Regions from separate parts of the Pantoea sp. SGAir0183 genome, predicted to be linked through region 2. Evidence: predicted binding sites of a transcription regulator. Region 2 holds the regulator's gene; the other holds the start of a gene.

Region 1 (3,421 bases), 1.9 Mb from region 2:
CCCATTAACCTTTACCTGAGCGGCGACAGTATCTATTACCTGCTCTACGCCTTATTAGGCCGGGCGATCGGTACCATGGACACAGAAAGACGTGGTATCACACCGTTGGCTGCCGTGACCTTTGTGGCCTGCGTGACCGGCATTATGCTGGGTACGAAGCGCGCGTTAATCGTTAATGGTGCCTTTAACGATACGTGGTATCTCTATTGCGGACCGCTGGTATTCATTGCCGCAATAAGCGCGCTGGTGGTGTTCAAAAATGCCTTTAATCAACGTACGCTGCCCGGTCTGGCCATCATTTCGCGCTACTCTCTGCCCATCTACGGCTTTCACGCCCTGTTCATCCATTTTATTCGCACCCATCACTATGACGATATGGCGCGTCCCTGGCTCGACCTGCCTGCCGTTTTTACCGTCACGCTGGTGGGCAGCTTATTGCTGGGAATGCTGCTCAGTCGGGTGGATAAACGACATTGGGTGACCTGAGTCAGCGCGTCAGGTTCCAGCCTCTGGCGCGCCACAGCGCGGGTAACGCGGCCATATCGGTGAACACGGTCACCAGCGGATGATGGAGTTCGGGATTATGAGCATCGGCACAGTAATAAAACACCGGCATGCCTGCTGCGATACCGGCACGCGCCCCCGCTTCGGAGTCATCCACCAAAATACAGCGCTCGACGGGTACCTGCATTTGTTGGGCTGCGTGAAACATCAGCTCGGGTTCGGGCTTCCAGTGGCCAATGTCATAGCCGCTGTAAAGACGGTCAGCGAAATGATTCAGCATGCCGGTGAGGCCCAGCGAGTGCTGCATCTTTTTCACCGTGCCGTTTGACACCACGCATATCGGTACTGCCATTTGCGCGACCAGTGCCTTCGCACCGGCTATCGGCTTCAGTTCACGGTCAAACAAACGGGCCACTTCGCGCCGGTAAGCCGGTTCAACGTCCTCCAGCGGCAGAGCGACCCGATGCGTTTCACTGACGTCGCGGATGATGTCATACAGCTTTACCCCTTTGTACTTTTCGAACATCTCCTGCAGAGAGAGCGTAATCCCGTACTGGGCAAAGGTGGTGACATACGCGCGGGTGCACAGGACTTCACTGTCAACCAGGGTACCGTCACAATCGAAAAAGACGCATTCAACAGACATCTGACTCCTCCTTTTGTTCGGGGTACCTTAACACGTCAGCGTGGCCCTGAGGGGCCGGGATATGGCAATCGGTTGCGAAAAATCATTGTATTGCCGGGGCAAAATCGCCAGGATACGCGCCGGTGAAATTTTCTTCTGGATAAATGGCATGAATAAACAAGGCCTTTTTCAGCGCGTATTCAAACTGCAGGAGCATGGTACAACGGTTCGTACCGAAGTGATCGCAGGCATTACCACGTTTTTGACCATGGTATACATTGTTTTTGTGAACCCGCAGATTTTAGGTGTCGCAGGCATGGATACCCGGGCAGTGTTCGTAACGACCTGTTTGATTGCCGCGTTCGGCAGCATCCTGATGGGGCTGTTTGCCAATCTTCCTGTCGCTCTGGCCCCGGCGATGGGCCTCAATGCCTTTTTTGCCTTTGTGGTCGTCGGCGCGATGGGTTACTCATGGCAGGTCGGCATGGGTGCCATCTTCTGGGGCGCACTGGGTCTGCTCATCCTGACTCTGTTGCGGGTACGTTACTGGATGATCGCCAATATTCCGCTTAGCCTGCGCGTAGGCATCACCGCTGGCATTGGCCTGTTCATTGCCATGATGGGCCTGAAAAACGCCGGTATCATTGTGGCCAACCCGGATACGCTGGTCAGCGTGGGTAACCTCAGCTCACACAATGTGCTGCTGGGTGCGCTGGGATTCTTTATTATCGCCATTCTGGCCTCACGCAACATTCACGCCGCCGTGCTCATTTCGATGATCGTCACCACGGCGTTGGGCTGGCTGCTGGGCGACGTGACGTTCACGGGCGTGGTTTCTGCGCCGCCATCTGTCACCGCGATTGTCGGTCAGGTTGATATTAAAGGCGCGTTCAACATCGGCATGGCAGGCGTCATATTCTCCTTTATGCTGGTCAATCTGTTTGACTCGTCCGGCACCTTGATTGGCGTGACCGACAAAGCCGGACTGGCTGATGAAAAAGGCACGTTCCCGCGCATGAAACAGGCGTTGTATGTCGACAGCATCAGTTCGGTAACGGGCGCGCTGGCAGGAACGTCATCGGTGACCGCCTATATTGAAAGTACCTCCGGCGTAGCCGTCGGCGGCCGTACCGGATTGATGGCCGTGGTCACAGGCCTTCTGTTCCTGCTCGTCACGTTTTTATCGCCCCTGGCGGCCATGGTACCGGCCTATGCTGCGGCAGGCGCGTTAATCTATGTTGGCGTGCTGATGACGGCCAGCCTGTCCCGCGTCAAATGGGATGACCTGACCGAAGCCGTCCCGGCATTTGTAACTGCCGCCATGATGCCCTTTAGTTTTTCGATTACAGAAGGCATCGCACTGGGCTTTATTGCGTACTGTGTGATGAAGCTGGGCACCGGTCGCTGGCGAGAAATCAGCCCCTGCGTCGTCATTGTCGCCTTGCTGTTTGTATTGAAAATCGCCTTTATCGACGCGCATTAAAACCGTACGCAAAGGGCGGGAAAGCAGTGAGCGTTACGGTAAGCACGTAACGCTCCAGTAACTCAGACGAACTGGCAGGCCTGCTCCAGGCTCAGCCGGGGTAATCGGGGCGGGAGCTTGTCGGGTAAGCCATAGCCCAGGTTAATGAGCAGGTTGGCCTGCCAGCTGGTACCGGCAAAAAAGGCCGCGTTCACTTTAAGCGGATCGAATCCTGACATCGGGCCTGCATCCAGCCCCAGCGCACGCGCGGCCATGATCAGATAGCCTGCCTGCAGGCTACTGTTACGAAATGCGGTTTCTTTAACCAGATCGGGTGTGTTGGTAAACCAGTTTCGCGCATCGGCATGTTGAAACAACATGGTCAGATGCTGATAAAACTCGCTGTCCCAGGCAATAATCACGGTGACAGGGGCGCGCAGGGTTTTCTCAAGGTTGCCGGAGGCCAGGGCCGGCTTCAGCTTTTCTTTTCCCTCCGCAGAGGTGACAAAAACAAAGCGACCGGGTGAGCAGTTGGCCGAGGTCGGTGCCAGGGCAACCATCTGATAGAGCTTCTCCAGCAGCGACTGCTGCACCGGTTCAGGCTGCCAGTGACTGTGCGTACGGGCCTGGTAAAACAACGTATTCAGCGCGGCATCATCGAGCGGTATCGTCATATAACTCTCCAGGAAAACATCCAGTATTTAACCTGTACGTTGCGTTCACGCTTTTGGATGCATATTCGCCCGGTTTAGTGTGAATGACCTGGCACGCCGCAAAACGTGAGCAATCTTATCCCTCGTTATCATACCTTCCGTTACGGCAACCGATGC
Region 2 (3,421 bases):
GCGGGGCAGTGTAAAAGCTGTACTTCACGCTGTGAAACGGTAAAATTTGCCTGTTGCTGTTAAAAATTTTGAAGGCAAATTATGTGGTCTGAATATGCGCTGGAAGTGGTGGATGCGGTCGCACGCGGTGGCAGCTTTAGCGCGGCCGCCCAGGAACTGCACCGTGTGCCTTCTGCCATCAGCTATACCGTTCGCCAGCTGGAAACCTGGCTGGCTGTGCCGCTGTTTGAACGCCAGCACCGGGAGGTGATTCTCACGCCGGCGGGCGAGCATTTCGTGCGGGAAGGGCGCAGCGTTATCAAAAAAATGGATGCCACACGACGTCAGTGTCAACAGCTCGCCAACGGCTGGCGCGGTCAGATTGGTATTGCCGTCGACTGCATCGTCAAACCGCAGCGGACCCGGCAGTTTGTCAGGGATTTTTACCGTCATTTTCCCGACATGGAGTTGCACATCAGCTATGAGGTCTTTAACGGCGTCTGGGATGCGCTGGCAGACGGGCGAGTGGATGTGGCGATAGGTGCGACACAGGCGATTCCGGTGGGGGGGCGTTTCGCCTTTCGCGATATGGGCACCCTGAACTGGCGTTGCGTGGTGGCGCATCAGCATCCTCTGACGCAGGTTGCTACGCTGGATGATGAGGCGTTGCGCTACTGGCCTTCTCTGGTGCTGGAAGATACGTCACGCGCGTTACCGCGTCGTATGACCTGGGCGCTGGATAACCAACGCCGGCTGGTGGTCCCGGACTGGCAAACCGGTCTGGACTGCGTGCGCGCCGGCTTGTGTGTCGCGATGATACCCGGCCATTTAGCGCGGCCCTTACTGGACAGCGGCGAGATGGCAGAGCTGAACTTACCACAGGCGTTTCCGGAAAGTCCCTGCTGCGTCAGCTGGGCGGAAGATCGCGCATCACCGGCGCTGGGGTGGTTACTCCAGTACCTGGGCGATGCGCAAACGCTAAATCAGGAGTGGTTGAGCGAGGATTAACGGCGGTAATCGCGATAAGGACCATAGCCCACCGAGCGTCGCTCAATAAGCGTCGGGTGGACTTCAATCGTCTGCGACTCTTCCCGCTTACTGGTAATGCGATCTAACAACATCTCCAGCGCTTTCTCACCCAACTGGGCTTTAGGTTGATGCACCGTGGTCAGTGCCGGAGTGAAATAGCGCGCATTGCGCACATTGTCGTAACCAATGACGGAGATATCCTGCGGCACGCGCAGGCCCATTTCGTCGGCCGCGCAGATTGCGCCCATCGCCATGATGTCGCCCCCACAGAATACGGCGCTTGGGCGCTGCTTCTGTGACAGAATCTGCTGCATGGCCTGATAGCCAGATTCGGGTTCAAAGTCACCCTGCACAATCCATTCGGCACGTGGCTGAATACCCGCTTCTTCCAGCGCCTTAAGGAAACCGGCATGGCGACCGCCTCCCGTGTTACGCTCCATCTGGCCGGGAATGGCACCAATATCGCGATGACCACGCTCAATCAAATAACGTCCCGCCAGATAACCGCCCTGAAAAGCATTGTCCAGTACGGTATCGGTAAAGTCGGCACGGGATTCGCCCCAGTCCATCACCACCATCGGAATATTGCGGTTCGCTTCCAGCATTTGCAGCAGATCATCCGGATACTCTGAACACATCACCAGAAGCCCGTCAACGCGCTTTTGCGCCATCATCGACAGATAGGCGCGCTGTTTTTGCAGGTCATTATGTGCGTTGCCCAGAATCAGGGTATAGCCTTTATCGAAGCAGTGATTCTCAATGGCTTCGATAATTTCAGCAAAGTAGGGCGCTTCACTGGACGTGGCGAGCAGGCCCAGCGTTTTGGTGTGATTCACCTTCAGGCTACGCGCGACTGCGCTGGGAGAATAATGCAGTTCCCGAATCGCTTCCCACACCGCTTCGCAGGTATTTTCTGCGACAAAGCGCGTTTTATTGATGACGTGTGAGACGGTCGTGGTGGACACGCCCGCACGCTTCGCCACATCTTTAATTGTTGCCATGTAAATCGAACTCCCGGGCCTATCTAAATTATTGATAAGCATATTGTTAAACGTTTGCGTCAGCGGACGGTTATTTCTGCGAAAAACATCGCTTTTCTGTCCGGTATTGAGTCATCAGGGCAGGAAATAACGTCTGAAAAGGGCGCGGACGCAACCGATATTGCGCGCTGTTGCGCAACAAAGGGGGGATTCTAACAAGGCTGTGCGGATAAAACGAGATTTTTACCCACGCGTATGTGAAAATGCTATCACCTTACAAACGTCAGGGTTAAAGGAGAGGGGATGAGTACCGATTTAAAACTGTCATTAATGACGACGGCAGCCGCACTGTTGATGATCATCGCGTTTAGCTTCACCGCTATTCTGCACTAGCCGCATTCGTTTGCAGCGACGCTATACTGGCTGACTGCGCGTCCAGCCTTGCCGGTGATACGTCCTGTCTGTCAGACCGTATCACCGGCAAGTGCGGCATTTTCGCCCGGAACACCCCGCTGCACAATCGGGGCGATATGGGCAATAAAAAAGCCGGGAAGCTGCCTTTCCCGGCTTTTTTGTATGAAGGACGTTTAGCGAACGGTCTTTGGCGTCATAACGCGACGCGCACCAATATAATGGCGCTGCCAGTAATCTTCGCTCAACGCACTGATTTGAATATCTTTACCGGTACGCGGTGACTGAATGAATTTACCGTTGCCCAGGTAAACCCCGACATGATCTGCGGTTCCACGCCCGTTGATGCGGAAGAAAACCAGATCGCCTTTTTCAAGGGATTCGCGGTTGACCGGTGCTGCATCCCGCAGATGGTACATTTCGTTAGCGGTACGGGGGATCTTAAACTTCACGACGTCTTTGTAGGCGTACCATACGAGGCCACTGCAATCAAAACCCGTATGGGGCGATTTGCCTCCCCACTGATAACGCTTGCCAAGTTGCCCCATCAGTTTTGCCATCGCCGTTTCACGCGCTTTCTGGTAACGCTGGCGATGCGCTTTACTCATTTTAATGGTGCCGGTTTCGGTATTGTCTGCCGTTAACGCCTTCGCAGCACGTTGATGACCATACCGTTTTTTGCTGGCGGCATTGGCGGCGACTTTTTTGCTCAGCGTCTTGTGCGAGGCAGTCGTTTTAGCGAGTGTTTTGTGCGTGATGGTGTGAGAGGTCGTTTTGCTGGTTTTCGTGGTCTTACTGACTTTCTGAACAGCGGAGGCGCGACTTTTTTTAGATGAGGCTTTAACCGCGCGTCGTTTGCGCCGATCATCGTCGCGCGCACTTTTTTTCTCTACCTTATGCAAGCTGGCCTTAACCGTCGCATGCGGGGAGGCAGCAGCGATGTTAAAGAAGAGTTGCGCAAAAGCCAGAATAAGAAGCGTAATGATTGAACGCATAGTCCGTTTACTGGTTAAGCTGTCAGA

What was found. Region 2 encodes PurR, which represses purine synthesis genes. Its sites were predicted from a motif close to CANGCAAACGTTTGCNTG; they were not measured.
Region 1: the regulator PurR is predicted to act here: its motif matches at 1,212-1,229, upstream of C1N59_RS20280 (NCS2 family permease).

What each region holds. Positions count from the first base shown of each region.
Region 1 covers NZ_CP028053.1:4,362,369-4,365,789, forward strand. Annotated here, with positions in the region: gene C1N59_RS20270 (acyltransferase) at 1-486, shown strand, start outside; gene yieH (6-phosphogluconate phosphatase) at 488-1,150, opposite strand; gene C1N59_RS20280 (NCS2 family permease) at 1,299-2,612, shown strand; gene C1N59_RS20285 (malonic semialdehyde reductase) at 2,675-3,265, opposite strand.
Region 2 covers NZ_CP028053.1:2,455,711-2,459,131, reverse strand. Annotated here, with positions in the region: gene punR (DNA-binding transcriptional activator PunR) at 82-987, shown strand; gene purR (HTH-type transcriptional repressor PurR) at 984-2,009, opposite strand; gene C1N59_RS11420 (cytochrome bd-I oxidase subunit CydH) at 2,292-2,381, shown strand; gene C1N59_RS11415 (C40 family peptidase) at 2,576-3,394, opposite strand.